One region of the Cupriavidus sp. 94F1 genome, then DNA from elsewhere that is predicted to be linked to it. Evidence: riboswitches for the same ligand, from Rfam matches in the RefSeq annotation. Region 1 holds a riboswitch; the other holds the start of a gene.

Region 1 (14,697 bases):
TGGTCATCAGCCTGCCGACGTCGGCAGCCACGGCCCGCATGCGGTTCTGGCGCGCGATCAAGGCGCTGGGCGGCGCGGCGCTGCGCGATGGCGTCTATCTGGTTCCCGACCGGGCTGAACTGCAGCCGCCGCTGCAGGCACTTGCCGACGATGCGGCGGATCAGGATGGCAAGGTCTGGCTGCTATCGGTCGTGGCCACCCAGGAACAGGAAGCCGACTATCGGCGCCTGTTCGATCGTTCGGCCGAATATGCCGACTGGACCGCTGAACTGGCAGCCGCCCGCGAGGCCATCACGGGCCTGGGCGAAGCCGAGCTGTTGCGCGTCGCGCGCCGATTGGGACGTGGCTATGACGCGATCCGGAAGATCGACTTCTTCCCCGGCGAGCCCGCGGCGATTGCCGAGGCAAAGTGGCGCGATTTCAATGCCGCCGTGGATGCCGCGCTGTCTCCTGGCGAGCCGCACGGCGTCTCCGGTGCCATCGCCAGGCGCGATCCCACGCAATACCAGGGGCGCTGCTGGGCCACGCGCAAGCACCTCTGGGTAGACCGCGTCGCGTGCGCCTGGCTGATCCAGCGTTTTATCGACCCCCATGCCAGGTTCCTGTGGCTCGATGACGTGCGGCAGTGCCCGGCCGATGCGCTCGGATTCGATTTCGACGGCGCGACGTTCACGCATGTCGGCGACCGCGTGTCGTTCGAGGTGCTGATGGCGAGCTTCGGGCTGGACGAGGACAAGGGGCTGGCCAAGCTGGCGCAACTGATCCACGTGCTCGATGTCGGTGGGGCGCCGGTCGCGGAGGCCAGCGGCTTCGAGGCCGTGCTGACCGGGGCACGCACCCGTATGCCGGACGACGACGCGTTGCTGCGCGATATGAGCCCGGTACTGGACTCCCTCTACACCCACTACGGCAGCGCCAGCCGCCGCAAACGTTAGCACCCTGGGGACATTGCACATGAATCCGCAAGACACGACCCCCACTGGGGACATCGGCCAGGACGGCCCCCGCTATGGCCTCTGGCAGCTGGTCTGCTACATGCTGCGCCTGGGCACGCTTGGCTTTGGCGGGCCGGTGGCGCTGGCCGGCTACATGCATCGCGATCTGGTCGAACGCAGGCAATGGATTACCGATGGGGACTACAAGGAGGGCATCGCGCTGGCGCAACTGGCGCCCGGGCCGATGGCCGCGCAGCTTGCCATCTATCTGGGCTATGTCCACTACCGCATCGTCGGCGCCACGCTGGTCGGCATTGCCTTTGTGCTGCCGTCGTTCCTGATGGTGCTGGCGCTGGGCTGGGCCTATACGAAGTTCGGCGGCCTGACGTGGATGCAGTCGGTGTTCTACGGCGTGGGCGCGGCGGTGATCGGCATCATCACGCTCAGCGCGTACAAGCTGACCAACAAGAGCGTGGGCCGGGACCCGTTGCTGTGGGGCATCTATCTGGTGCTGGGCGCGGTCACGGTCATTACCGAATCCGAAATCGCCTGGCTGTTCCTGGCCGCCGGGCTGCTGGTGTGGTTCTGGCGCGCGCCGCCGAAGTGGCTGCGCGAACGGGGCGTCAATGCCGTCGCCGCCGCGCAGTTGCCGATGGCCGGCGGGTTCGCCAGCAGCCTGGACTGGCCGCTGCTGATGCAGATCGGCGTGTTCTTCGCCAAGGCCGGGGCGTTCGTATTCGGCTCGGGGCTGGCCATCGTGCCGTTCCTGTACGGCGGCGTGGTGACCGAGCACCACTGGCTCAATGACAAGCAGTTTGTCGATGCCGTGGCCGTGGCCATGATCACGCCCGGCCCCGTGGTGATTACCGTGGGCTTTATCGGCTATCTGGTGGCCGGCCTGCCCGGCGCGGTGGTGGCCGCGCTGGCCACGTTCCTGCCCTGCTATCTGTTTACCGTCATCCCGGCGCCTTACTTCAAGAAGTACGGCAAGCGGCCGGCCATCATTGCCTTCGTGGACGGCGTGACGGCCGCGGCCGTCGGCGCCATCACGGGCGCCGTGATCGTGCTGGCCCGGCGCTCGCTGGTCGATGTCCCGACCGTGGCGCTGGCCGTGGTGACCGTGCTGTTGCTCTGGCGTTTCAAGAAACTGCCAGAGCCGGTGATCGTGCTCGGTGCGGCCGTCATCGGGCTGATCGTCTATCCGCTGCTGCGCGGCTGATGTCGGCCGGCGTCGGCGGATGTTCAGGAGCCAATCATGAAATGGATCACGCGAGAACGCCCCAAGATCGACCGGATTGCCTGTCCCTGGCTGGTGGCCCGGTTTATCGATCCTTCGCCGGAGTTTCTATATGTACCCGCCGGCGACGTACTGGCCGAAGCGCAGCGCAGCGGGGCGATTCCCTACGACATACCCGGCGTCGAGCTGTCGCACGTAGGCGACTTGTGCAGTTTCGACGCCTTCCTCAAGAAGTACGGCCTGGCCGACCCTTCGCTCGCCCAGCTTGCCGCCATCGTCCGGGGTGCCGACACGTCGCGGCTGGACCTCACCCGCGAGTCCGGCGGCCTCTATGCCATATCGCTGGGCCTGTCGCAGACCTTTGCCGACGACCATGACATGCTGCGGCAGGGCATGGTGATGTACGACGCCCTGTACGCCTGGTGCAAGCACTGCCAGGCCGAGACGCACAACTGGCCGCCGATCATGCCGGCCTGAAAGATCCCCGCAAAAAGTGCCTTTCAGGTATCAATCACAATACGGATGACATCAGGCGCGGCGCCGATCACGGCCTGCCGCGCCGTGCGTCCCTGTAGAATGTCGGCCTGTTGGCTGGCCACCCGGCGCTGCCCATCGGTCAACCCGGTGGGCCAGGACGCCAGATGGCCGATAGCTCACGCGTTCAGCGACCTCTGCGGATCGCCTTGCCGAATCGCCTGGATTCCGCGCCCACTTCCCGATGTTCACACCATGCCGGCCCACAACCCGGCGCGGCGGGGCAATCGTGCGCGGCGCCCGGGCCTTGCCTGGCTGTGAGCGCCAGCGGCGCCAACGGGCGCGAATGGTGCCGGTGGCGGCGATCCTGCCATCGGTGCGGCGGCACGCGTTGCCGCACCCTTAATCTCTCCTCGACATCATGAAAAAAATAGCAGCCGTTCTCCTGATCTCCGGTCTTTCGTTGCTGGCCGCCTGCGGCAAGAGCGACCCGACGCCGGCGGCAAAGCCTGCCAGCGCGGGCACCAGCATCGTCGTCGGCCTGGACGACAACTTCCCGCCGATGGGTTTCCGCGATGCCAACAACCAGCTGGTCGGCTTCGACATCGACATGGCGAAGGAAGCGGCGCAGCGCCTTGGCATGACGGTGGATTTCAAGCCGATCGACTGGAGCGCCAAGGAAGCCGAACTGAACGGCAAGCGCGTTGACGTGCTGTGGAACGGCCTGACGATCACCGAGGACCGCAAGAAGAACATCAGCTTCACCGCGCCGTACATGACGAACCACCAGATCGTCATCGTGACCGAAAAGTCGCCGATCCAGACCAAGGCCGACCTGGCCGGCCGCATCGTTGGCGCGCAGGACGGCAGTAGCGCCGTGGACGCGATCAAGAAAGAGGCAGCCGTGGCCGCCAGCCTGAAGGAACTGAAGTCGTTTGGCGACAATGTGACGGCGCTGATGGACCTGTCGGCAGGCCGCCTCGACGCCGTGGTGGTCGACGAAGTGGTGGGCCGCTACCTGGCCAGCAAGCGCGCCGGCGAATACCGCATCCTGACCGAGAACTTCGGCACCGAAGACTACGGCGTGGGCGTGCGCAAGGACGACGGCGAACTGCTGGACAAGCTGAACAAGACGCTGGCCTCGATGAAGCAGGACGGCACGGCCGCACGCATCGCCACCCAGTGGTTCGGCGCGGACATCACGAAGTAAGGACAGCCACCTTGCAGGGGGCGCAGGGTTCGGGAAAGCAAGCAAATTGCACCGGCCCTGTTGCACCTGCATCGTAATGTTTCAGCATGGACTACGTTCTTTCTCTCCTGCCTCCGATGATGGAAGGGGCCAAGGTCACCTTGACCCTGTTCGCCATCACGCTCGGGCTGTCGGTGCCACTGGGCCTGGCGCTGGCCCTGCTGCGGATTTCGGCGTGGGCGCCGGTCAGCGGCCTGGTGAATGGCTATATCTGGCTGATGCGCGGCACGCCGCTGATGCTGCAGATGCTTTTCATCTATTTCGCGCTGCCGTTCGTGCCGTATGTCGGCATCCGGCTGCCCGATTTCCCCGCTGCGGTGGTCGCGTTCGCGCTGAACTACGCGGCGTACTTCGCCGAGATCTTCCGGGCCGGCATCCAGTCGGTGGAGCGCGGCCAGTACGAGGCCAGCAAGACGCTGGGCCTGAGCTACTTCCAGACCATGCGCCGGATCGTGCTGCCCCAGATGATCGGCCGCGTGCTGCCCCCGGTGAGCAACGAGACCATCACGCTGGTCAAGGACACCTCGCTGATCTACGTGCTGGCGCTCAATGACATCCTGCGCACGGCGCGCAGCATCGTGCAGCGCGATTTCACGACAACCCCGTTCCTGGTGGCCGCACTGTTTTACCTGGTGATGACGCTGGTTCTGACGTGGCTCTTCCAACGCCTCGAAAAACGCTATGCAAGATACGATCAATGAGAACGCCGGCGTGCGCGAGCGCCCATTGATGGTGTCGGCCCGCGACATTCACAAGTCCTTCGGCGCGCTGGAGGTGCTGAAGGGCGTGTCGCTGTCGCTGCGCAAGGGCGACGTGACCGCCGTCATCGGCCCGTCGGGCTCGGGCAAGAGCACGCTGCTGCGGTGCATGAACCATCTGGAACTGATCGACCGCGGCACGCTGGAAATCGAGGGCGAAGTGCTGGCGGCCACCGACGCCAGCGGTGTGCGCTACGCCAAGGGTGCCGATCTGCGTCGTATTTGCGCCAGGATGGGCATGGTGTTCCAGTCGTTCAACCTGTTCCCGCACCTGACCGTGCTGCAGAACCTGATCGAGGCCCCGATGACGGTCAAGGGCATGTCGCGCGACCGCATCGTGCCGCTGGCCGAGGATCTGCTGCGCAAGGTCGGCCTGTTCGACAAGCGCGACAGCTACCCGTCGCGTCTGTCGGGCGGCCAGAAGCAGCGCGTGGCGATTGCCCGCGCGCTGGCCATGGAGCCGGACATCATGCTGTTCGACGAGCCCACGTCGGCGCTCGACCCCGAACTGACCGGCGAAGTGCTGCGCACCATGCGCCAGCTGGCCGACGAGCACATGACGATGCTGGTGGTCACGCACGAAATGGGTTTCGCGCGCGAGGTGGCCAGCCATGTGGTCTTCATGGACGGCGGCAAGGTGGTCGAGGAGGGCCCGCCGGCGCAGCTGTTCGGGGCGCCCGTTCAGGCGCGGACGCGCGAATTCCTGACGCGCGTGTTCTGAGGCGTGGGCCGGCCCCCGCGGCCGGCGCACCTGGCGCGTGTCGTTTTGTCGCGTTTGTATCAAAACTGTTGCAGGTAGAATGCGCACCGCGGCACACGGTCCTCGTGTGCCGACCGTGACTGCAGGTGCCGGCGAGCCATTCGCCGGTTAAACGGGAAACAGGTGCGTCGCCGATCGTCCAGATTTCGACGAGAGCGGCCATGCCTGTGCTGCCCCCGCAACGGTAAGCAGGTCGGGAACCGTCAAGCCGATCCATCCGGGTCGGCGGTCACTGCGCCAGCACATGGCGCGGGAAGGCGATGGCATCCCGGCGCGAGACGCGCCGCCCTGCAAGCCCGGATACCGGCCTGTTGTCATCATCGAAATCCATTGCCCGGGCGGGGTCGCCTGGCTTCACGATGACACACAATCTGTCCGCGCATTCCGCCGGCCGCTTGCGCTCGGCTCCGTTTCGCCCTGGCTCCGCGCGTGCGCGCCGGCCACATCTGCTGGCTGCCTCGCTTGGCACCGTCGCCAGCCTCAATTTCCCCGGTGCATGGGCCCAGGAGGCCGCTTCCGACCGTAAGGCGGGCACGCTGCCGGCCGTCACGGTCAGCGGGGCGGCTCAGCTTGACCCGCCCGGGCTGGCCCTGTCCGCGCCCGAATACACAGGCAGCCGTCTGGGCCTGACCCCGCTGGAAACACCGGCCAGCGTCGAAGTGCTCGGCGGTGAAACGATCCGGGCGCGTGGCGACCAGTCCGTGCGGGAAGCGGTGACGCGCGCCACCGGCATCACCGGCAACCCGGCGCCCGGCAACGGCGGCACGTCGCTGACAGCCCGTGGCTTTGCCGGCCAGGGCTCGGTCATGCAACTGCTCGACGGCACGCGCATGTACGTGGCCTCGGGCACGGTCACGTTTCCGTTCGATACCTGGTCGGTGGATCGCATCGAAGTGCTGCGCGGGCCTGCATCGGTCATGTATGGCGAAGGTGCCATCGGTGGCGTGGTCAACGTGGTGCAGAAGAAGCCGATCCGCGCGCCCATCGAGAACGAACTCCAGATCGCGGGCGGCACCGGGAAGACCGCGCGCGTGGCGTTCGACAGCGTCGGCAAGGTCAACGACAACCTGTCGTACCGCTTCGCCACCGCGTACAACCGCTCGGCCGGCTGGGTCGATCGCGGGGATTCGAACAACCTGATGGTGTCGGCGTCGGTGCGGCTGGACGTCAATCCGGACTTCAACCTGACGCTGTCCTATGACGACGGCACCCAGCATCCGCAGCAGTACTTCGGCGTGCCGCTGGTGAACGGCAGCCTGGACACGTCGCTGCGCAAGAAGAACTACAACGTCGGCGATGCCCAGATCAGCTACCGCGACCGCTGGACGCGCCTGAACGCCGAATGGACGCCCAACGACCGCGTCACCGTGCGTAACCAGTTCTATTACCTGACCAGCCATCGGCATTGGCGCGATAGCGAGACCTACGCGTTCCTGCCGGCAACCTCGCAGGTGCGCCGCACCGACTATCTGGAAATCCTGCACGACCAGGAGCAGGTGGGCAATCGCGCGGACCTGACGGTCAAGAGCCGGCTGTTCGGGCTGGAGAACGCCACGACGGTCGGCTTCGACATCAACAAGATCAACTTCACGCATTCGAACAATTCGCCGTATGGCGGATCGTCGACGGTCAATGCGTACGACTTCGATCCGGGGATGTTCTTCAGCCCGCCGGGCATCGTCACCTCGCCGCGCCTGCGGACCCACACCACGCAGTACGCGCTGTTCGGCGAGCATCGTATTTCCTTTACGCCGCAGTGGTCGGTGATCGGCGGCGTGCGCTTCGACCACGCCCGGCTGTATCGCACCGATCTGGTCGCCAACACGGGCTGGGAGAAAACCTTCGCCAATACCACGTGGCGCGTGGGCACGGTGTACCAGTTTACGCCGGCGCTGTCGGTCTACGCGCAGTACGCCACGGCCACTGATCCGCTTGGCTCGCTGGTGACGACCAGCGACGCACAGCGCAATTTCGAGCTGGCTACCGGCAAGCAGGTGGAAGTGGGGGTGAAGCAGGCGTTCTGGGGCCATCGCGGCGAATGGACGGTTGCGGCCTACGAGATCCGCAAGAACAACCTGCTGTCGCGCGACCCGGTCAAGCCGACGATCACCCAGCAGGTGGGCGAGCAGTCGTCGCGCGGGCTGGAGGCATCGGCCAGCGTGGAAGTGCTGCGCGGCCTGCGCCTGGACATCAACGGCACGGTGCTGCGGGCACGCTACGACGACTTCACCGAGTCGGTGGGAGGCGTGGCGGTGTCGCGTGCCGGCAATGTGCCGACCAGCGTGCCGCAGCAGGCGGCCAACGCCTGGCTGAGTTGGAGCTTCATGCCGCAGTGGACGTTCGCCACGGGTCTGCGCTACGTGGGCGGCCGTTACGCGGACACCGCGAACAAGGTGCGCGTGCCGAGCTATACGACGGTCGATACCGCGCTGTCGTGGCGCGTGACCAGGCAGGCGGCGCTGACGCTGCGCGTCTACAACCTGTTCAACCGCGACTACGCCGAATCGTTCTCGAACGGCGGCCAGCAGTGGCTGCTGGGCCGTCCGCGCTCGGCGGAACTGTCGGCAAACTTCTACTTCTGAGTGGCGTCGGGCGGTCGGTGGCCGCCCAGCCTCGCCCCCCAAAGGCCGGGAGGGCAAGACTGTCACGGAAGTGTCATATCGCGCGCTTACATTTTCGTTCGACCATGCAACGTGAGCGAATGAGCGTCGATGAGCCTGACCCTGCGGCAACGTGAAATCTTCGGCTGGCTGAATGATGCCGGCTACCTCAGTACCGAACAACTGGCCAGCCGCTTTGGCGTCAGCAGCCAGACCATCCGGCGCGACATCAACGAACTGAGCGTGCAGGGGCTGGCGCGACGCATGCACGGCGGGCTGAGCTTGCCGGCCAGCCAGCACAACATCAGCTACCTGCAACGCAGTACCGCGCATGTGGAGCGCAAGCGGCGCATTGCCGAGGCGGCCATTGGCATCGTCGAGGCCGATGCCACGGTGTTCCTGGGCTATGGCACCACGGTGGCCGACTTTGCCCGCGCCCTGCCGGACGACCTGCCGCTGCGCGTGATCACCAACAACCTGGGTGCCGTGCATGCCTTGGCCGACAAGCCCCGCATCGAAACCTGGGTCACGGGCGGACGGCTGCGTGCCGGCGATTTCGATGTGATGGGCAGTGCCACCCTGGATTTTGTACGACGTTTTCGTGCGCATGTGGCGATCTGCAGCGCCGCCGGCATTGACGCGGACGGCACGTTCTACGAATTCCAGCCGGAGGAGGCCGAATTGAGCCAGGTGTTGCTGTCGCACAGCCATCTGCGCGTGCTGCTGGCCGACAGCAGCAAGTGCCTGCGCCACGCGCCGTGCCGCGTGGCTGGCCTGGACCAGATCGACCACCTGTTCACGGACGCCGAAGCCACCGCCGCGCTGCCATCGTTGCCGGGCCTGTGCGAGCGCGCCGGCGTGGCGCTGCACCTGTGCTGAGCCACCGGCACCGCCGACTCACCTGGCGTCTTCCTTCGTCCCGGATACCGGATCGCCGCGATTGACGGCGTGATCGCCCGGCCCGCCCAACGGGCAGGGCCGTCCGCGAGTTGAACGGGTGTGTCATGCGCCACATTCGTGCGCTTGCTTTGGCGCATGCGGGACCTATGCTGAATCACACCGATCTCCGGCGTGTCACCACCACAAAAAAGGGTCCCATGGCATCCACCGCGCCTACTCCAACGCCCGCCCACGCGCCGGCCCCCCACTGGCTGCGCTGGCTGCCCGGCCTGGCCATGCTGCGCACCTACGAGGCAGCCTGGCTGCCGCGGGACCTGGCGGCGGGGCTCGTGCTGACCACGATGCTGGTGCCGGTGGGTATCGCCTATGCCGAGGCGTCGGGCGTGCCGGGCGTGTACGGGCTCTACGCGACGATCATCCCGCTGCTGGCCTACGCGCTGTTCGGGCCGAGCCGCATCCTGGTGCTGGGGCCCGATTCCGCGCTGGCCGCGCCGATCCTGGCGGTGGTGGTTGGCATGTCCGGCGGCGACCCGATGCGCGCCGTGGCCACCGCCAGCCTGATGGCCATCGTGGCCGGCCTGTTCTGCATCGTGCTGGGCCTGCTGCGGTTGGGGTTCATTACCGAACTGCTGTCCAAACCGATCCGCTACGGCTATATGAATGGCATCGCCCTGACGGTGCTGGTCAGCCAGTTGCCCAAGCTGTTCGCCATCAAGGTCGACGATGCCGGGCCGCTGCGCGAGCTGTGGTGGCTGGCGCAGGCCATCGCCGATGGCAAGGCCAACTGGTACAGCTTTGCCGTGGGCGCGGCCAGCCTGGTGCTGATCCTGTTCCTGAAGCGATTCGAGCGCGTGCCGGGCATCCTGATCGCCGTGGTGCTGGCCACGCTGGCGGTCAGTGTGTTCCGGCTCGATCACCACGGCGTGAAGGTGCTGGGCGAAATCCCGCAGGGGTTGCCGACCTTCGCGCTACCGTGGTTCAGCGGCGTGGATATCGTCCGCATCGCACTGGGCGGCTGTGCCGTGGCGCTGATCGCCTTTGCCGATACCAGCGTGCTGTCGCGCACCTATGCTGCGCGCACCCATACGCGGGTGGACCCGAATCAGGAGATGGTGGGCCTGGGCGTGGCCAACCTGGCGGCCGGGCTGTTCCAGGGGTTTCCGATCAGCAGCAGCGCGTCGCGCACGCCGGTGGCCGAGGCAGCCGGCGCCCGCACGCAGCTGACTGGCGTGGTCGGCGCCATTGCCGTGGCGGCCCTGCTGCTGGTGGCGCCCAATCTGCTGCGCTACCTGCCCAACAGCGCGCTGGCCGCCGTGGTGATCGCGGCGGCCATCGGGCTGTTCGAGTTCAAGGATCTGCAGCGCATCTATCGCATCCAGCAGTGGGAGTTCTGGCTGTCGATGCTGTGCTTTGCCGCCGTGGCCGTATTCGGCACGATTCCCGGCATCTGCCTGGCCGTGGTCCTGGCCGTGATCGAATTCCTGTGGGACGGCTGGCGGCCGCATTTCGCGGTACTGGGCCGGGTGCCGGGCCTGCGCGGCTACCACGACCTGAAACGCTATCCCCATGCGGCGCTGATCGACGGGCTGGTGCTGTTCCGCTGGGACGCGCCGCTGTTCTTTGCCAATGCCGAACTGTTCCAGCAGCGCCTGACGGAGGCCGTGGAGGCGGCGCCGAAGCCGGTGCGCTGGGTGGTGGTGGCGGCCGAGCCGGTCACCAGCGTGGACGTCACGTCGGCCGACATGCTGCGCGAACTGAGCCAGAACCTGGCCCAGGACGGCGTGGCACTGCATTTCGCGGAAATGAAGGACCCTGTCCGAGACAAGCTGCGGCGCTTCGAGCTGACCGAGACCTTCCCCAACGCCTGTTTCCATCCCACCGTGGGCAGCGCCGTGGACGACTATCTGGCCAGCATCGGCGCCCGGAAACTGGACGAATGACGATGGGCCGAGGCACGGCCAGCGGCTGGGGGTACGCCGCGTCAGCCCCCGCTGGCGCCCATCGCCCCGAACCGCCACGACAACCGCCGCGCCGCCTGCCTGACCAGCTGGGCCACCTCGCTGTCCAGCGCGCTGTCGAAGCTGCCGCTGCTGCCCATCACGGCGATGACCAGCGCCAGCGCGCCGGTGTGGTCGAACACCGGGGCGGCCAGGGTGTCGATGCCGGGCACGGGGCGGCTGACGGCGTTGTCGATGCCATCGTCGCGAATCTTGTGCCAGCGCGGGGTGGCGGCCTGCCGGATCGCCGCATCCACGGGCACACCCGCCATGCGGATCGCATCCTGCACCAGCGCCTGGGTCAATACGTCATCAGGCAGATGGGCGGCAAACGTGCGGCCGATGGCCGTGTTGACCATCGACAGCACCGTGCCCACGCGCAGGCTGACGTGCTGCGGACGCAACGCTTCTTCCAGCCGGATCACCGTGGGCCCCAGAGGGCCGAACACCGCCATCGCCACCGACAGGCCCGTGGCATGCGCCAGCGCCACCACCTCGGGCTCGGCCTCGCGCGTGGGCGACAGGCGTTGCAGCGCCACCAGGCCCATGTCCAGCGCCAGCATGCCGGCCTCGAAGTCGCCGTCGGCATTGCGCGTCAGCAGGCCGATCTTCTGCAGGCTGACCAGATGCGGGAACGCCTTGGCCGGCGCCATGCCGGCGGCGCGCGCCAGTTCGCCCAGCGATAGCGGACGGCCGGCGTCGGCCAGCGCATTGAGCAACTGGCCGGTATTGTCGAGCGACTGGATGCCGCGCTGGGGTTTGCTCTCTTCCAGTTCGGTCATGTCGCCTCCATTGCCCGCGCGATGTCGTCGATGGCCCCGCGCAGCATGCGTGCCACCGGGCCTTGCCAGTCGACGTCGATGGCGCCCGTGGAGCCGATGGCGGTCAGTACCAGGCGCAGCGTGCCGTCGGCATCGACCAGCGGCATCGCCAGGCTGCTGACTGCCGGGCTGGGCGTATCGATGCTGCGTTCCATGCCGCGCTGGCGCACGGCGGCCAGTTGATCCATGAAGGCGGGCAGGGCATCCGCGGAAGACGCACCAGCCTCTTGCTGGCGCCAGATCGGCTGCCAGTGCGCTGGCGGCTGGAACGCGCAGTACGTGCGGCCGGTGGCCGTGGTGGCCAGGGCCATGACCGTACCCACGTGCAGGTTGACGTGCAGCGGCGACCCGGCGGACGCGTAATGGACGATGGTCGGCCCCTGCGGCGTGGGCAGGCTGACGGCCACGTTCCAGCCGATGGCCGAGGCCAGCGCCTGCACGGGCGGCACGGCCGCCCGGTACGCCGGCGTGTGGTCCAGATGCAGCATGCCCAGGCGCAAGGCCAGCGGCCCCGGTTCGTAGCTGCCGTCGAGATGATCGCGCTTGATGAGCCCCAGGCGCGTCAGGCTGACCAGATAGGTATGCGCCTGCGCCGGCGCCAGTTGCGCGGCGGCGGCCAGTTCGGCCAGGGCCAGCGGCCGGCGCGCATCGGCCAGCGCCTGCAGCAGGCGGCCGCCCACCTCCACGCTCTGGATGCCGCGTTGTGTCTTGCCGGCGGATTCGCCCGGGGGTCTTGCCATGCCTGCGTGCTGCCTGTCTGTCGGAAAGAGCCCAATGGTACGCGATGCATCGCCAGCGGGCGGCCTGTCAGGCGCTTGTCGCGGCGCCTCGGCATCGGGGTTTTCCCGCGTCCCCTACGCTGCGACAAGGCTTGGCGGGTAATTTAGCAAATAGCAATCGTATTTGCCATTGACTAAAAATAGCCGTCTTCCTAAGATTCATTCACGCCGATCCCCCGCGTGATCGCCCGACCCATCCCCCTACACAAGACAACGAGGCAGACATGGCAAAAGCATTCGCATCCCAGGCCGACCTGGAAGCCAAGCAGATCACCTTCACCCAGCTTTCGGAAAACGCCTGGGCCTATACGGCCGAGGGCGATCCCAATTCGGGCGTGATCATTGGCGACGACGGCGTGATGATCGTGGACACCACCGCCACGCCGGCCATGGCGCAGGACCTGATTGCCCGCATCCGCGAGATCACCGACAAGCCGATCAAGTACGTGGTGCTGTCGCACTACCACGCGGTGCGCGTGCTGGGCGCGTCGGCCTACTTTGCCGAGGGCGCGCAGCAGGTCATCGCCAGCCGGGGCACCTACGAGATGATCGTGGAGCGCGGCGAGGCCGACATGAAATCCGAGATCGAACGCTTTCCGCGCCTGTTCGCCGGCGTGGAAACCGTGCCGGGCCTGACCTGGCCGACGCTGGTCTTCGAGCGCGAGATCACGCTGTTCATGGGCAAGCTCGAAGTGCGCATCGCCCACCTGGGCGCCGGCCACACCAAGGGCGACACCGTGGTGTGGCTGCCGCAGCAGAAGGTGCTGTTCTCGGGCGACCTGGTGGAGTACGACGCCGCCTGCTACTGCGGCGACGCCCAGCTCGAACAATGGCCGGCCACGCTGGACGCGCTGGCCGCGCTGCAGCCCGAAAAGCTGGTGCCGGGCCGCGGCCCCGCGCTGACCACCCCGGCCGACGTGGCCAAGGGTCTGGCCTACACCAAGGATTTCGTCTCCACACTGCTGCAGGCCGGCCGCGAAGCCGTGGCCGACAAGCTCGACCTGAAGGCCGCCATGGCGCATACGCGCAAGTTGATGGACCCGAAGTTCGGCCACGTATTCATCTACGAGCACTGCCTGCCGTTCGACGTGTCGCGCGCGTTCGACGAGGCGTCCGGCATCACGCATCCGCGCATCTGGACGGCGCAGCGCGATCAGGAGATGTGGGCGGCGTTGCAGGCGTAAGCCGGCATAAGCCGGTGCAAGCCGGTGCGATGGTTTTCTCCCCTCTCCCGCACGGCGGGAGAGGGGCGGGGGAGAGGGCAGGGCAGTTCCCTTGGCCACGGGTAGCAGGCGGAACCGCCAGCCCCTCTCCCCCAACCGCTCTTCCACGTCGCGGGACAGCGGAGCAAAAGAACGCAACCACATACAAGTGGACGGAGACACCATGAGCAGTACCGAAGTCGACATCGACTACCAGAAGCAGACGTATGCCTACATGCCCTGTGCCGAGCAGCAGCCGGGCCACCGGGCCGAGGGCCCGCATCCCGTGATCGTGGTGGGCGCGGGGCCGGTGGGGCTGGCCACCGCGATCGACCTGGCGCGCCACGACGTGCCGGTGGTGCTGGTCGATGACGACTGCACGCTGTCCACCGGCTCGCGGGCGATCTGCTTTGCCAAGCGCACGCTGGACATCTTCGACCGCCTGGGCTGCGGCGACCGCATGGTCGACAAGGGCGTGCGCTGGCATGTGGGCAAGGTGTTCCTGCAGGACCGCCAGATCTACGCGTTCGACCTGCTGCCCGAGGCCGGCCATCGTCGTCCGGCATTCATCAACCTGCAGCAGTATTACGTCGAGGGCTACCTGCTCGATTGCGCGCGGGCGATGCCCAATATCGACATCCGCTGGAAGAGCCGCGCCGTGGCCGTGGCGCAGCACCCGGACCACGTGGCGCTGACCATCGAGACCCCCGACGGCTGCTACACGCTGTGCGGCCGCTACGTGGTGGCGGCCGACGGCTCGCGCAGCCCGCTGCGCAAGATGCTGGGGCAGGAAAGCCATGGCCACACGTTCCGCGACCGCTTCCTGATTGCCGATGTGAAGATGGAGGCGCCGTTTCCGGCCGAACGCTGGTTCTGGTTCGATCCGCCGTTCCATCCGAACCAGTCGGTGCTGCTGCACCGCCAGCCCGACAACGTCTGGCGCATCGACTTCCAGCTGGGCTGGGATGCCGACCCCGTGGCCGAG
Region 2 (14,697 bases), on a different contig from region 1:
AACCTTGTGCCGGCGCGGCTGACCGCGCTGTCGTACGCGCTGCTGGGCGCCACCGCGCAGGCGATGCGCTGCTGGCGCACGCAGGCACCGGCCTGGTCGAGCCCGAACGCCGGCCCCGTGATGGCGGCCGGTGCCGGCGCGGTGGGCGTGGCGCTGGGCGGTGGCGCGCGCTACCACGGCGAGTGGGAAGAACGCCCGCCGCTGGGCGTGGGCGACGCCCCGCGCGCCGCGCACGTACACGCCTGCCTGCGGCTCGTGCAGCGCACGCTGTGGCTGTGGCTCGGCGTGGCGATGCTGAGCGTGCCGCTGGTGGCAGGCCTGGTTGCGAAATGGGGAACGGCGTGACTGAAGTGAGCGGCGTGCGCGGCGTGAGCAGCGCCCCGGCCCCGATCCGCCATGGCGGCAACCTGCTGGCCGCCGTGCGCTGCTACGGCCGTGCGGTGGAAGACTGGCTCGATCTGTCCACCGGCATCAATCCGGCCGGCTATCCGGTGCCCGCGCTGCCTGCCGACGCCTGGCAGCGGCTGCCGCAGGACGACGACGGCCTGTCGGAGATCGCCGCGCAGGCCTATGGCGCGCCGCACGCGCTGCCGGTGGCGGGATCGCAGGCGGCCATCCGCACGCTGCCCACCTTGCTGCGACCGGGGCGCGTGGGCATCGCCGCGCTTGGCTACAGCGAATATGCGCCCGCGTTCGCGCTGGCCGGCCACACGGTGGTGCCGCTCGACGAACAGGACTTCGCCCGCGACGACCTGCCAGCCGGGCTCGATCATCTGGTCGTCGTCAATCCGAACAATCCGACCGCACGGCTGCTCTGCGCCGACCGGCTGCTACGCTGGCATGCGCAGCTGGACACGCTGATCGTCGACGAGGCGTTCCTCGACAGCACCACCGCGCCATCGCTGGCCGCGCACACCGGCCAGCCCGGGCTGGTCGTGCTGCGCTCGATCGGCAAGTTCTACGGGCTGGCGGGCATGCGCTGCGGCTTCGTGCTGGCCGAATCCGGCCTGCTCGATGCCCTGTCGCGCCGGCTTGGACACTGGACCGTCTCAGGGCCGGCCCGCGCCGTGGCCCGGCTGGCGCTGACCGATACCGCGTGGCAGGCCGCCACCCGCACGGCGCTGCATCGACAGGGCCAGCGTCTGGCGATGCTGCTGCGTGACCACGGGCTGACGCCGGTATCGCAGCCGCTGTTCAGCTGGGTGCCCGATGCCCGCGCACCTGCCCTGCACGAGGCGCTCGCCCGGCAAGGTGTCTGGACGCGCCTGTTCGACGCCGCTGGCGGCTGCCCGGTCAGCCTGCGTCTGGGCCTGCCGCCCGATGCCGAGGATGCCTGGCAGCGCCTCGATGCCGCGCTGGGCGCGGCACGATCCGACTGGCAAGCCGGCGCCACAGACCACCCCATCCTCACCGGACCACGATGAAGGCCTCCTCGTTCCTGCTCGCCACGGCGCTGCTCGCCAGCCCCTGTGCCCACGCCGCCGTCACCGTCACCGACGACGCCGGCCAGACCGTCACGCTGGCCCAGCCCGCGCGGCGCATCGTCTCGCTGGCCCCGCACGTGACCGAACTGATCTACGCGGCCGGCGGTGGCGATCGCGTCGTCGGCACGGTCAGCTACAGCGATTACCCGCCGCAGGCGCGCGACATCCCGCGCGTGGGCGACAACAAGGCACTGGATCTGGAGCGCATCGCCGCGCTCAAGCCCGACCTGATCGTGGTCTGGCGCCATGGCAACGCCCAGAAGCAGACCGACCGCCTGCGCGCGCTGGGCATGCCGCTGTTCTTCAGCGAGCCGCGCCGCCTGGAATCGATACCGGAAAATCTTGAAAAGCTTGGCACGCTGATGGGGACGGAGGCCGTGGCCAACCGGGCCGCCACCGACTTCCGCCAGCAGGTGACGACGCTGCGCAAGACCTATGCCGATCGCCCGCCGGTGACGGTGTTCTATCAGGTATGGCAGCAGCCGCTGATGACGCTGAATGGCCAGCATCTGGTCAGCGATCTGCTGACGCTGTGTGGCGGCCGCAACCTGTTCGCCCGGGAGTCGCCGCTGGTGCCCACGGTATCGGTGGAGGCCGTGGTGGCTGGTAATCCCGAGGTCATGCTGACGGCCGGCATGGGCGCCACGCGCCCGGACAAGCCGCTGGCGGATTTTTCGATGTGGGAGAAATGGAAGCAGGTCACCGCCGTGGCGCGCAACAACCTGTTCATCATCGACGGCGATCTGGTCAACCGCGCAGGCCCGCGCGTGGTGCAGGGCGCGGCCGAAATCTGCAAGGATCTCGAAATCGCGCGCTCGCGGCGCGGCAACTAGCCGGCCACGCGATTCCACCAGTCCAGCCTCGGCGCGCCATCGCCCAGGCTGAACTTGCAAGAGGCGCCGAATCCGAGCGGCCAATTCAGCGTCTGCGCCAGTGCCATCCCCAGCCAATGGGCGGCCAGCATGCGCATCGGCCCGGCGTGGGTCACCACCCACAACCGCGTGTCCGATTCGACATCGAGCGTATCGGCCCACTCGGCCACGCGCGCCGACACCTGTGCCGGGCTTTCGCCGCCGTGCGGGCGGGCGCCCATCAAATCGGCGGCCCACAGATCCAGCGCATCGCGCGGGATCTCGGCCCAGGACTGCCCTTCCCACGTGCCGAAATCCATCTCGCGCAGGCGCGGCTCCACATCGGCAACGCGCAGCTCCGGCAGGCAGGCCACCAGTTGTGCGGCCGTGTCGCGCGCGCGCAGCGCGGGGCTGGTCACGATGCGATGCGGCGATGCCAGACCGGCCACGACCCGCGCCGGGTCGGGCGTGACGGGCATCGTCAGCGCCAGGTCGAGACTGCCGTAGCAGATGCCCGCCGCCACCTCGGGCTGCGCGTGGCGAATTAGTAGAACTTCCATGCCGCGGCGACCAGGTAGATCGACAGCTCGGCAAGCTGCTGGGACATGCCCAGGCAATCGCCGGTGTAGCCGCCGATGCGCCGCACGAAATAGGCCCCGAGCGCGGCGCGCAGGGCGGCCAGCACCAGCACGGTCACGATGGCGAACCATGGCGAGACCCAGAGCAGCGGCAGCACGCCACAGGCCAGCGCGAAGAGCAGGCTGCGGGTTTCCAGCCGCTGGGCCACCGGCTTGGCCTTGCCTTCGTGGCGCACGTAGTCGTGCGTGGCCAGGAACGTGATGGCCATGGCGCGGCTGGCGCCGTGGCCTGCCACCAGCACCGCCAGCAGCATCGCGCCGCCGTGGGTTTCGCCGACGGACACCAGCAGTTGCCATTTCAGCAGCAGCGCCACCACGATGGCGATGGCACCGAACGCGCCCACGCGGGAGTCATGCATGATCCGCAGCACGTCCTCGGGCCGGTAGCCGCCGCCGAAGGCATCCACGCAGTCGGCCAGCCCATCCTCGTGGAACGCGCCCGTCAGCAGCAGCGTGGCAGCCATGCCCAGCACGATGGCCACCGACGGCGACCAGAGCTGCCATGCCAGGCCCGTCACCAATGCCCCCGCCACGCCCACCAGCAGGCCCACCGCCGGAAAATAGCGTGCGGCGGCGTTCAGGTAGTGCGGCGCGAACCCCACCCACACCGCCAGCCGCTGCGGCATGGGCACGCGCGTGAAGTAGCCCACGGCGGTCAGGAAGAAGCGGAGTTCGTCGGCCATGGCGTCTGCGCGGTCTAGGCCGAAGCGTTGCTGATGCCGGCGCCGCTGAACGTGGCCATCTCGCGCAGGAAGGCAACGGCCGACGCCACCAGCGGCCAGGCCAGCGCGGCGCCGGTGCCTTCGCCCAGACGCAGGTCCAGTGCCAGCAGCGGCTCGGCCTTGAACTCGGCCAGCAGCGCGCGGTGGCCCTGCTCGTGGGAACAGTGCGAGAACACGCAGTACTGCAGCACGTTCGGGTCGATGCGCGCGGCCACCAGCAGCGCCGCCGAGGCGATAAAGCCGTCCACCAGGATCACCATGCGGCTGGCGGCCGCGGCCAGGTAGGCGCCGGTCATCGCCGCGATCTCGAAGCCGCCGAACGTGGCCAGCACGTCCAGCGGGTCGGTGGCGTGCGGATGCCGCGCCAGCGCCTGCGCCAGAATCTCGCGCTTGCGCGCCACGCCGGCGTCGTCCAGCCCCGTGCCGCGCCCGGTGCAGGCTTCCAGCGGCAGGCCGGTCAGCCGGCTCATCAGGCAGGCCGCCGCCGACGTATTGGCAATGCCCATCTCGCCAAAGCCAATCACATTGGTGCCCTGCTGGGCGTGGCGCAGCACCCGCGCGATGCCGGTGTTGATCGCCGCACCGGCCTCGGCCGGGGTCATGGCCGGCTGCTCGACGAAATTGCGCGTGCCATTGGCCACGCGGCTGTTGACCAGCCCCGGCGACGCCGGCAGCGGCGCACGCACGCCCACATCGACCACTTCGAGCACCATGCCATGCTGGCGCGTGAAGACGTTGATGGCGGCCCCGCCGTTCAGGAAATTCAGCACCATCTGCGCGGTGACTTCGGCCGGGAAGGCGCTGACGCCGGCATCGGCCACGCCATGGTCGCCCGCGAACACGATGATCGCGGGCCGGTTCAGGTCGGGCACGGTTTCGCCACGGATCATGCCGATCTGCAGCGCCAGCGATTCCAGCCGGCCCAGCGACCCGGGCGGCTTGGTCTTGTCGTCGATGGCCGCCTGCAGCGCGCCGCGCAGCGATTCGTCCAGCGGCGCGATCGGCGGCAGGGTCAGCGCAAAGTCGGAAATATGGGTCATCAGTCTTCTTTCGATCCTCGGGGAACGCCAGCCCGGCGAAGCGGAAGCGGGGCTGGCCGGCGTTCTCCTACATTTCTACGCCACGTTGGGCCTTGATGCCCTGCTGGAACGCGTGTTTGACGGGCGTCATGTCGGTCACCGTGTCGGCCGCTTCCACCAGTGCGGGCGGTGCACCCCGGCCCGTGATCACCACATGCTGCATCGCAGGACGCGCGCGCAGATCGGCGATCACGGTCTCGACATCAAGATAGTGCAACTTCAGCGCAATGTTCAGTTCATCGAACAGCACGAGGCCGATCGACGGGTCGCGCAGCATGCGGCGGGCCACCTCCCACGCGGCCTCGGCCTTGGCCACGTCGCGGGCGCGGTCCTGGGTTTCCCAGGTGTAGCCCTCGCCCATCACATGGAACTCGCATTGGTCCGGAAACCGCCGCAGGAACATTTCCTCGCCGCTCGGAATGGCACCCTTGATGAACTGGACCACGCCCGTGCGCATGCCATGCCCCATCGCGCGCACCACCATGCCGAAGCCCGAGCTGGACTTGCCCTTGCCGTTGCCGGTGGTGATGACGATCACACCGCGCTCGGTCTGGGCGGCGGCAATCCTGGCATCGACCACCTCCTTCTTGCGGACCATGCGGTTCTTGTGGCGCTCGTCGCGGCCGTCGTCGCTCGGGCTCGGGTGTTCGGTATCGCTCATGGTGTCTTTCCGTCGGGGATCAGCGCGGTATGGATGCCGTCGCTGATGCTGATAATGGGGGTGCGCAGTGCGTGCGAGCACCGCGCGGGCGTCAGGACCTCGTGCGCCGGGCCGTGCAGCGCGACGCCGTCTTCGGCCATCAGCAGCGCATGGGTGGCGTGCCGGCGCGCGAGCGTCAGGTCATGCAGGATCACCACGGCGGCGTGGCGGCCGGCATGGGTCAGGCGGCGCAGCAGGTCGAGCACCAGGATCTGATGGCGCAGGTCCAGGTGCGAGACCGGTTCGTCCAGCATCAGCAGCGGCGCCTGCTGGGCCAGCACCGCGGCCAGCGACACGCGCTGGCGCTCGCCGCCGGACAGGGTCAGCACATCGCGCGCGGCCAGGGCGTCGAGATCGCACTGGGCCATCACATCGCGCACCACGCGGTCGTCGTCGCGCTTGCCCCAGCCCCAGCCGCTCATGTGCGGATGGCGGCCGATGCGCACCGCATCCTCCACCACCATCGAGAACGTGTCATGTATGGCCTGCGGCAGATAGGCGCGCTGGCGGGCCAGCGTGGCCGGCGCCACCTGCGTGGCGGCCACGCCGCCGATTTCCACGGCCCCGCCATCGGGCGCGCGCAAGCCGGCCAGCACGCCCATCAGCGTGGATTTGCCCACGCCGTTCGGACCCACGACGCACCAGAGCTGGCCCGCCTGGATGGACAGCGACAGGCCATCGACCAGCACCCGCTGGCCCGCGCGCAGGCGCACGTCGCGCAGCGACAAGACGGGACACGGCGCCAGCGGCTCGGACCATGCGTTCATCGCGGCCTCCGCAGCAGCAGGTAAAGGAAGGTGGGCACGCCCAGCAGCGCGGTGATGACACCCACCGGCAACTGCGCTGGCGCGATCACCGTGCGGGCGATCAGATCGGCCGCCATCAGCAGCGTGCCGCCCAGCAGCACCGACGCGGGCAGCAGCTGGCGCTGGTCGTTGCCCCACGCCAGGCGCACCATGTGCGGCACCACCAGTCCGACAAAGCCGATGGACCCGGCCGTGGTGATGGCCGCAGCGATGGCGAACGAGGCAATCAGGAAGGTGGCCAGCCTGACGCGACCCACGCGCACGCCCAGCGACTGCGCCACGGTCTCGCCAAGCAGCATCACGTTCAGCGCACGCGCCATCGGCATCGCCAGCCCCAGCGCCACGACCAGCGTGGCCAGCGCCCAGCCGTAGCTGGCCGTGCCGCCCAGGTCGCCGGTCAGCCAGAACAGCATGCCGCGCAGCCGCGATTCCGGCGCGATGGCCAGGATCAGCGTGATCAGCGCGCCCCAGCCGGCCGCCAGGATCACGCCGGTCAGCAGCAGCCGCGCGCCGGCCTCGTGGTGGCCGCCCTGGACTTGCGGATGCAGCAGGTCGCGCCGCGCCAGCGTGGCCACCAGCAGCATCGAGCAGAGCGCGCCGCCCGCCGCGCCGGACTGGACGACCCACAGCGGCAGCGACAGCAGCATCGCCAGCAGCGCGCCCGTGGAGGCGCCGCCGGACACGCCCAGCACATAGGGCTCGGCCAGCGGATTGCGCAGCAGCACCTGCATCAGCGCGCCGGACAGCGCCAGCAGGCCGCCGCAGGCAAACGCCGCCGCCGCGCGCGGCAGCCGCAGTTCGCGCACGATGGCGCCGGCCGTGCCGGTATCGGCGCCGGTCAGCGCCTGCCAGACCTGCGCGATATCCAGCGCGACGCTGCCGGCCGCCAGCGACAGCGCGAACACCGCCACCCCGGCCAAGGCCAGGACGGTCCAGACGGTCAGCGCGCGGCGCAGTTCGGTCATGACGTGACGTCAGGCCCTACTTCTGGCGCCAGCCGAGCGTGATGAACCCGGCGCGGCCCTGCGTGTTGTAGGGCCAGGCAAGCTGGTAGTTTTTGTCGAACAGGTTTTCCACACGGGCAGCCACGAACCATTGCTTGTCGATGTTGTAGCGGGCATTGAGGTTGACGATACCGTATCCGCCCAGGACGCGCGCGCTGTTGTCGAGCCGCTCCGACGACAGCAGCCATTCGCCGCCAAAGCGCCAGTTGCCGAAGTTGCGGCCCACGTCGAACGACGCATGGCGCCGCGCCCGGCGCAGCAGCTGGGTGTTGCTGCTCTGGTCCACGGGATTCTGGAAGGTCACGGCGGCGCCCAGGTCGGTACCCCAGATCGTGGCGCGCCACGAGGCCTCGATGCCCTGCACCTTGGCCTTGTTGACATTCTGTGCCAGGAACACGCCGCTGCCCACGGCAGTCGACACGATGAGGTCGTCATAGCGCGTCTCGAACGCGGTCACGCGCAGCAGGCCGGCGCTGGCCGTATCCACCTGCACGCCCGCCTCGGCGGACTTGGCGCGTTCGGGCTGCAGGTTCGGCTGGCCGAAGCCCGGGTAATACAGCTCGTTGAAGGTCGGCGCGCGGAACGCATTGCTGACATTGGCGATCAGCTTGACCTGATCGGTCACGTTGAAGCCATAGCCGGCAAAGAAGCTGCCCTGATTGCCGAAGTCGGAATAGTGGTCGTTGCGGCCGTTCAGCTGCAGCTGGTGCCGGCCGATCCGGCCTTCATAGCCGCCGTACACCGAGAACACGTTGCGCGACGGCGCGTTGTACGCACTGGACGCCAGCGTCTGCTGCAGCCAGTCGGTGCCGAACAGCAGCTTGTGATCGGGCGTCAGCGCGTATTCGTTCTGCCAGTTGAACTGGCGGTTGCGCGTGCTGAACAGGCTGTCGAACAGGCCGTTCTTCGTGCCTTCGCTGCGGTCTTCGCTCTGCGACAGCTTGAAATGCGTGGTCCACGCCGAGGTCACCTTGCCGTTGACGAATGCCGACAGCGTGTAGAGCTCGCTGTTCATGCGGAAATCGTCGGTCGGCTTGCCGCTGGTGCTGTCGTACGACAGGTCGCTCTTCGAGTAGTACGCGGCGAAGCCGGCATCCCAGTCGGACGTGAACTTGTGGCGGATCTGGCCCGACACGCTCTTGTTCTCGTACGGGTTGTCGCCGGGGTTCGGCCCGTTGCCGCGCCGGACTGCCGCGGCATTCGCGGCGGCCCACTGGTTATAGTTGATCGACGAAAAACCGTCGGTCTTGAAGATCGAGCCGGTCAGGTTGAACGACGTATCGCCAATCTGGCCGCCGTAGCCGACGGTGCCCTGGCGCGTGTTGTTGCTGCCGTACTCCACCTGCGCATTGGCCGCCGGTGCCTGGCCGGCGCCATTCTTGGTGAAGATCTGCACCACGCCGCCGATGGCATCGGAGCCATACAGCGCCGACACGTTGCCGCGTACCACCTCGATATGGTCGATCTGGTCGGGCAGGATGTTCGCCAGCTGGGCCGTACCGCCGCTGACGCCGGCCACGCGCACGCCATCGATCAGGATCAGCACCTGGTTCGAATTGGCGCCGCGCATGAACAGCGACGTATTGGCGCCCATGCCGCCATTGGCGGCGAATTCGACACCGGCCTGGCCGCGCAGCAGCGAACGCAGGTCGGGCGCCTGCGAATTGACGATGTCCTCCTGGGTCACCACCGTGGTGTGCGGCAGCGCCTCGGTCACACGCTGCGCGGTGCGCGAGGCGGTGACCACCACGGGTGCCAGCGACGGGGGCTGGGCCGCCGCCGGTTGTGCGGCGGGTGCGGCAGGCGCGGCGGATGTGGCTTCGGCGGGTGCGGCAGGCGCGACGGGAGCCGCCCCGGCGGGCGCCTCCTGGGCAAATGCCGGGATATGGGACGCGCAAAGAACGGCAACGGCCGCCATGATGGCGGGCACGGACGGGCCAACCGGCGGCTTCACCGCGACGGTCGACCTGGATAGCGTGGAACGCATGAGCAGGATGGATGAGAACGGCCGGGCCCGTTCCCCCGCGGACCTGATGGCGAATGGGCGTGCCGCATGGGGTGCGGACGCCCGCGTTCTTCAGGCCGGTATCCGGGCTGACGACATCAGGCAGGCCGCCTTCCCGATGGGCTCCCCGCAACTTCCGGCGAGTCCGTATCAGTGGCCTTGGCCCGCCCTGCGAACGACGCTTGGCGTGTTCGCGGTCGCTTACCGTTGCGGGGGCAGCACAGGTTGGCCTGCCCCGCTCGCGTCCAGCCTGGCCGATCGACGTCGCGCCGGGCTGGCGGGCGGTACCCGGCTCCCTGTTTCCCGTTGAACTGCAGCCCCTGCGTAAGGCGGCCGCGAGCACCTGGAACGTGCGCGAGTGTAGGGAGTTTCAAAGTTGGCGTCAATGCGAGGGGTCAAGTTGCCGATATCCGTGATTGACACGCGAAATCGCGCCGTTCGCCGCAGATCGGTGCAACTTCCGTGCGGCAGCAAAGTCTCACCGGTCGCATTGACGGTAGCCCCCGCGTGTGCATCGGCTAGAATCCCCAAACCTGACCCTTACTCCTACCGGACACGACAGGCACTATGCTCAACGAACTCGAACAACTGGCCGCCAAGATCGGGCGCGTGCTGCATCATGCGGACACCCTGGCGGCGGAAAACCAGCGGCTGCGCGCGGAGATCGACCGCCTGCAGGCCGAGGCGAGCACGTTGCGCGCGGACCGCGAAGCCATGGCGGCCGACCGCGAGCTGCTCAACATCAAGATCGAGGAGGCGCAACTGCGCATCCAGTCCATCCTCGACAAGCTGCCCACCGCCAGCGACGCGCGCCAGCTCGACCTGCTCGGCGACGGCCAGTCCCGCGCCGCATCGGAAGGTTCGCAGCAAGCCCCCGGAGAACACGCATGAGCAACAAGCAAGTGGAACTGAACATCGCAGGCCAGCCCTACCGTTTCGCGATCTCGCCGGAGAACGAGGCCGCGCTGCTGGAAGCCGCGGCGCTGGTCGACGACAAGATGAACAAGCTCAAGGGCAGCGTGTCGGCCAAGGGCGTGGAGCGCGTGGCCGTGATGGCGGCCATCAGCATTGCGTCGGACCTGCTGGCCATGCGCCGCAAGCAGGAAGAGGACGGCACGATTCCGGTGGACGCGGTGCGCGCGCGCATTCGCGAGCTGAACGACCGCGCCGACGAGGCGCTGCGCCAGTACGCGCACGTGGGCACGCGCTGAGCCGCCGAAAAAAAACCCTGACGGCAACACTTGAATTGCGCGGCGTCGGCCAGATATGTCGTCCATGTGAAGCCGGTGCCGCGCCCGGCCGCATGATGTGCATGGATATGCCGGTTGTTGTGGAAAATGTAACGCCCCGACGTATCCGGCTTGGTATCACTGACGTCGCGGTGTATAGTGGAGCCACTGCGCGGCGAGACTGACCGACGCAGTTGGATGGTCGGGTTATCGGGCCTGGCCGCCGTTTCCATCCCATCCTAGTTTGAAACGGCAAACGTCTGACATCCCAAGCGTGTTGCACGCACAGGAACCCAAGTCAGACGTTTGACAGTTTCCCTGCCTGGTTCGTGAGGGTCATAAACTCCTTGAACCGATATGCATTGCATGGTGCGGGATCATGTCGTGTGGGCGAGCGCGTTACCGCATTCATAGTCCTGGCTTCGGTCCGGACTCCCTGAGTGGGCGATGTACCCGAAATACGACTTCCGCAGCCACTCTGAACCTCACTTGGGTTCAGGATGCCGACCCAGCGGCCGAGGCGGGGACCCCCTTCAAGTGGTGAAGAGGCGGTGGTTTCAACGAACCACCGCCTTTTTCATTTCAACGCCTGACCTGTCACGGATCCATGCCCGACGCGCGCGCCCGCCAGTACTGGCTGATGAAGTCCGAACCGGATGAAGCCAGCATCGACGATCTGGCCCGTGAAGGCACGCTGCCATGGACCGGCGTGCGCAACTACCAGGCGCGCAACTTCATGCGCGACCAGATGCGCATCGGCGACGGCGTGCTGTTCTATCACTCGTCGTGTCCAGAACCCGGCATCGCCGGCCTTGCCGAGGTCTGCTCGCAGCCCTATCCCGATCCCACGCAGTTCGACCCCAAGAGCGACTACTACGACAAGGCATCCCGGCAGGAAGAGCCCCGCTGGTCGCTGGTGGACGTGCGCTTCGTCAAGAAGAGCGCGCTGATCCCGCTGCCGGCATTGCGCGAGCATGACGCGCTGGCCGACATGGTGGTGCTGCGCAAGGGCAACCGGCTGTCGATCACGCCGGTCACGCCGGCCGAATGGCGCTTCATCACCGAAAAGCTGATGAAGTAGCATCTGCCGCTGCAGTCTTCTGGCCGCGCCGCATTTTTTTGCCCGCCTTAACCCCGATCCGGCCGCCCGGCCGTTAGAGCTTTCATGCAGGAGCCCGCATGGAACGAAATGCGAGGCTTCGCATCTGATAGCCATCACATTGATCGGAGAACAATATGAAGAAATTGCTGGTCGCCTCGCTGCTGGGCACTGCCGCCGCCGTGGCCTCGGCCCAGACCGTTGCCGTGCCGCAGCCTTCGGGCGTGCTGTCGTTGTCCGCCGAAGCCGTGACCGAAGTGCCGACCGACGTGGTCACGCTGGTCCTGGCCACCGAGCAGGAAGGCCCTGAGCCCGCCGCCATTTCGAACGCGCTGTCGTCGCGCACCCAGGCGGCACTGACGCAAGCCAAGCGCGTGTCGGGCGTGGAAGCGCAATCGGGCGGCTTCACGATTCATCCGAATACCGACCGCAACGGCAAGATCAGCACGTGGCGCGGCCGTTCGGAGATCATCCTCAAGTCGAAGGATTTTGCCGCCGTGTCGAAGCTGGCTGGCGAGCTGGCCAACCAGATGCAGGTGCAGAACGTCGGATTCTCGCTGTCGCGCGAGGCGCGCCGTGCCGCCGAGCAGAAGCTGGCCGACCAGGCCGTGGCGGCATTCCGCGACAAGGCGCAGGCCACGACCAAGCTGTTTGGCTTCAGCAGCTTCACGATCCGCGAAGTCTCGGTCAATGAATCGGGCGGCGTGATGCCGCCGGTGCCGCGCATGTACGCGGCCAAGGCCATGTCGGCCGATGCCGGCGCGCCGATTCCGGTGGAAGGCGGCAAGACCCAGGTGACCGTGTCGGTCAACGGGTCGGTGCAGATGGTGAAGTAAGCGACAACGCAACAAGAAACAAGGAAACAAGGAAAAGCCCCGCTCCATTTTCATGGGGCGGGGCTTTTTCTCGGATGGCTTCGGATTACAGCGTCGCGAACTGCTGGCGCAGCACGTTCTTCTGCACCTTGCCCATCGTGTTGCGTGGCAGTTCGTCCACCACGTGCACGCGCTTGGGCACCTTGAAGTTGGCGATGCGGCCCTTGAGCGTGCCGATCATGCCGGCCTCGTCGATATCGGCGCCGGGCTTGCGCACCACCACGGCCACCACGGCCTCGCCAAAATCGGCATGGGGCACGCCGATCACGGCCGATTCCACCACGCCGGGCATCTCGTCGATAAAGCTCTCGATTTCCTTCGGGTAGACGTTGTAGCCGCCCGAGATGATCAGATCCTTGCTGCGGCCGACGATGGTCAGGTAGTTGTCCGGCACCTTGCGCTCGCCAGCCTGGCTGACGATGGCACCCCCGAAGCGGCCCACGTCGCCGGTCTTGAACCAGCCATCGGCGGTGAATTCCTCGGCGGTCTTTTCCGGCATGCGCCAGTAGCCCTTGAACACGTTGGGGCCCTGAACCTGAACATTGCCGATCACGCCCGGCGGGCACAGGTTGCCCTCGCCGTCCATCACGCGCACCGAGACGCCCGGCAGCGGCATCCCCACGGTGCCGCCGATACGTTCACCGAGCGCGGTGTCGTACGGGTTCGAGACCAGCATCACGGTTTCGCTCATGCCGTAGCGTTCCAGGATCGTATGGCCGGTACGCTCACGGAAGGCGTCGAACGTTTCCAGCAGCAGCGGCGCCGACCCCGACACGAACAGGCGCATGTTCTTGCAGAGGTCCTTGTCGAAACGCGACTCCTGCACCATGCGCACGTAGTAGGTCGGCACGCCCATCATCACCGTGCAGCGCGGGATGAATTTCAGAATCTGGCCCATGTCCAGTTTGGGCGCCCAGATCATCTTGGCGCCGGCCAGCAGCGCGCCGTGCGACGCCACGAACAGCCCGTGGACGTGGAAGATCGGCAGCATGTGCAGCAGCACGTCGTCGCTGCGCCAGCCCCAGTATTCGTTCAGCGTCAGCGCGTTCGAGGCCAGGTTGCGATGCGTCAGCATCGCGCCCTTGCTGCGGCCGGTAGTGCCCGATGTGTACAGGATGGCCGCCAGATCGTCGTCCGCGCGCTGCACGGTCTCGAACGTGTCCGGCTGTGCCGCCGCGCGCTGCAGCAGCGATCCGGTACGGTTGTCGTCCAGCGTGAACACGTGCGCCGTGTTGTGCGCAAACGCCACCTTCGACACCCAGCCGAAGTTGCTGCTGCTGCAAACCACCACCGCCGGCTCGGCATTGCCGACGAAATAATCGATTTCGGCTTCCTGGTACGCGGTGTTCAGCGGCAGGTACACATAGCCGGCCCGCAGCGTGGCCAGGTACAGGAACAGCGCCTCCGGCGACTTTTCCACCTGCACGGCCACGCGCGCGCCGGCCGGCAGCTTCAGCGCGGTCAGCAGGTTGGCAAGCTTGGCCGTGGCGCGGTCCAGGTCGTCCCACGTGTAGTACAGGCCGTCATGCGTTTCGATGCAGCAGGCGCTGCGGTCGGCAGGAAAACGGGATTCGAACAGGGCGAACAGATTGGCGTTCATGGTACTGAGCAAAAGGGAATGGCATGCCCGGGGACGGCAGGCGAATGCGCTGGGGCAGCCGGCCATGATAGCCGGCCGGCCGACATATTACTCCCCGGTGAAATCCGGAGGCCGGTGCGCCAGGAAGGCGGCTACGCCCTCGGCGTGGTCGCGGCTGCCGGCATAGGCGAAGTGGGCGTCCAGTTCCGCGGCGGTCAGCGGCGCCGGCGCCGGCGACAGTCGGCGGATGGTTGCCTTGTTGATGCGCGCGGCCAGCGGCGCCCCGGCGCAGAGACGCTGCACCGTGGCGGCCACCTCGTCGTGCAGGGCCGCCTCGGGCACCACGCGCGTCAGCAGCCCCTTGGCGGCCGCCTCGGCGGCGTCGAACACGCGGCCTTCGAGCAGGATTTCCAGCGTCACCGCGCGCCCTGCCAGGGCCAGCAGGCCCTGCAGTTCGCCGGGCGCCATCGGAAACCCCAGCCGGTTGATCGGCACGCCGAAGCGGCTGCCCGCCGCAGCGACGCGCAGGTCACAGTTGCACGCGATTTCAAGTCCGCCGCCCACGCAGACGCCTTCGATGGCCGCCAGCGTCGGCAATGGACATTCGGCGATGGCCCGCAACGCCG

Evidence for each region. Region 1 has a riboswitch for cobalamin ahead of AC3FJ6_RS04120 (TonB-dependent receptor). Riboswitches for the same ligand answer to the same signal wherever they lie in the genome.
Region 2: it holds a riboswitch for cobalamin, as region 1 does, so the genes downstream of both, AC3FJ6_RS03555 (TonB-dependent receptor plug domain-containing protein) here and AC3FJ6_RS04120 (TonB-dependent receptor) in region 1, are expected to answer to the same signal.

The regions. Positions count from the first base shown of each region.
Region 1 covers NZ_JBYOJT010000002.1:1,171-15,867, forward strand. The annotation lists gene AC3FJ6_RS04090 (chromate resistance protein ChrB domain-containing protein) at 1-935, shown strand, start outside; gene AC3FJ6_RS04095 (chromate transporter) at 955-2,154, shown strand; gene AC3FJ6_RS04100 (chromate resistance protein ChrB domain-containing protein) at 2,191-2,649, shown strand; gene AC3FJ6_RS04105 (amino acid ABC transporter substrate-binding protein) at 3,068-3,856, shown strand; gene AC3FJ6_RS04110 (amino acid ABC transporter permease) at 3,943-4,596, shown strand; gene AC3FJ6_RS04115 (amino acid ABC transporter ATP-binding protein) at 4,625-5,374, shown strand; cobalamin riboswitch at 5,481-5,739, shown strand; gene AC3FJ6_RS04120 (TonB-dependent receptor) at 5,773-7,995, shown strand; gene AC3FJ6_RS04125 (DeoR/GlpR family DNA-binding transcription regulator) at 8,125-8,892, shown strand; gene AC3FJ6_RS04130 (SulP family inorganic anion transporter) at 9,111-10,853, shown strand; gene AC3FJ6_RS04135 (IclR family transcriptional regulator) at 10,895-11,692, opposite strand; gene AC3FJ6_RS04140 (IclR family transcriptional regulator) at 11,689-12,471, opposite strand; gene AC3FJ6_RS04145 (MBL fold metallo-hydrolase) at 12,735-13,694, shown strand; gene AC3FJ6_RS04150 (FAD-dependent oxidoreductase) at 13,897-14,697, shown strand, end outside.
Region 2 covers NZ_JBYOJT010000001.1:776,088-790,784, forward strand. The annotation lists gene cbiB (adenosylcobinamide-phosphate synthase CbiB) at 1-345, shown strand, start outside; gene cobD (threonine-phosphate decarboxylase CobD) at 342-1,424, shown strand; gene AC3FJ6_RS03520 (cobalamin-binding protein) at 1,421-2,317, shown strand; gene cobC (alpha-ribazole phosphatase family protein) at 2,314-2,895, opposite strand; gene AC3FJ6_RS03530 (adenosylcobinamide-GDP ribazoletransferase) at 2,880-3,656, opposite strand; gene cobT (nicotinate-nucleotide--dimethylbenzimidazole phosphoribosyltransferase) at 3,671-4,735, opposite strand; gene cobO (cob(I)yrinic acid a,c-diamide adenosyltransferase) at 4,803-5,435, opposite strand; gene AC3FJ6_RS03545 (ABC transporter ATP-binding protein) at 5,432-6,241, opposite strand; gene AC3FJ6_RS03550 (FecCD family ABC transporter permease) at 6,238-7,245, opposite strand; gene AC3FJ6_RS03555 (TonB-dependent receptor plug domain-containing protein) at 7,262-9,271, opposite strand; cobalamin riboswitch at 9,348-9,651, opposite strand; gene AC3FJ6_RS03560 (hypothetical protein) at 9,857-10,180, shown strand; gene AC3FJ6_RS03565 (cell division protein ZapA) at 10,177-10,500, shown strand; RNA gene ssrS (6S RNA) at 10,831-11,049, shown strand; gene AC3FJ6_RS03575 (EVE domain-containing protein) at 11,126-11,599, shown strand; gene AC3FJ6_RS03580 (SIMPL domain-containing protein) at 11,755-12,453, shown strand; gene AC3FJ6_RS03585 (malonate--CoA ligase) at 12,539-14,092, opposite strand; gene AC3FJ6_RS03590 (enoyl-CoA hydratase/isomerase family protein) at 14,180-14,697, opposite strand, start outside.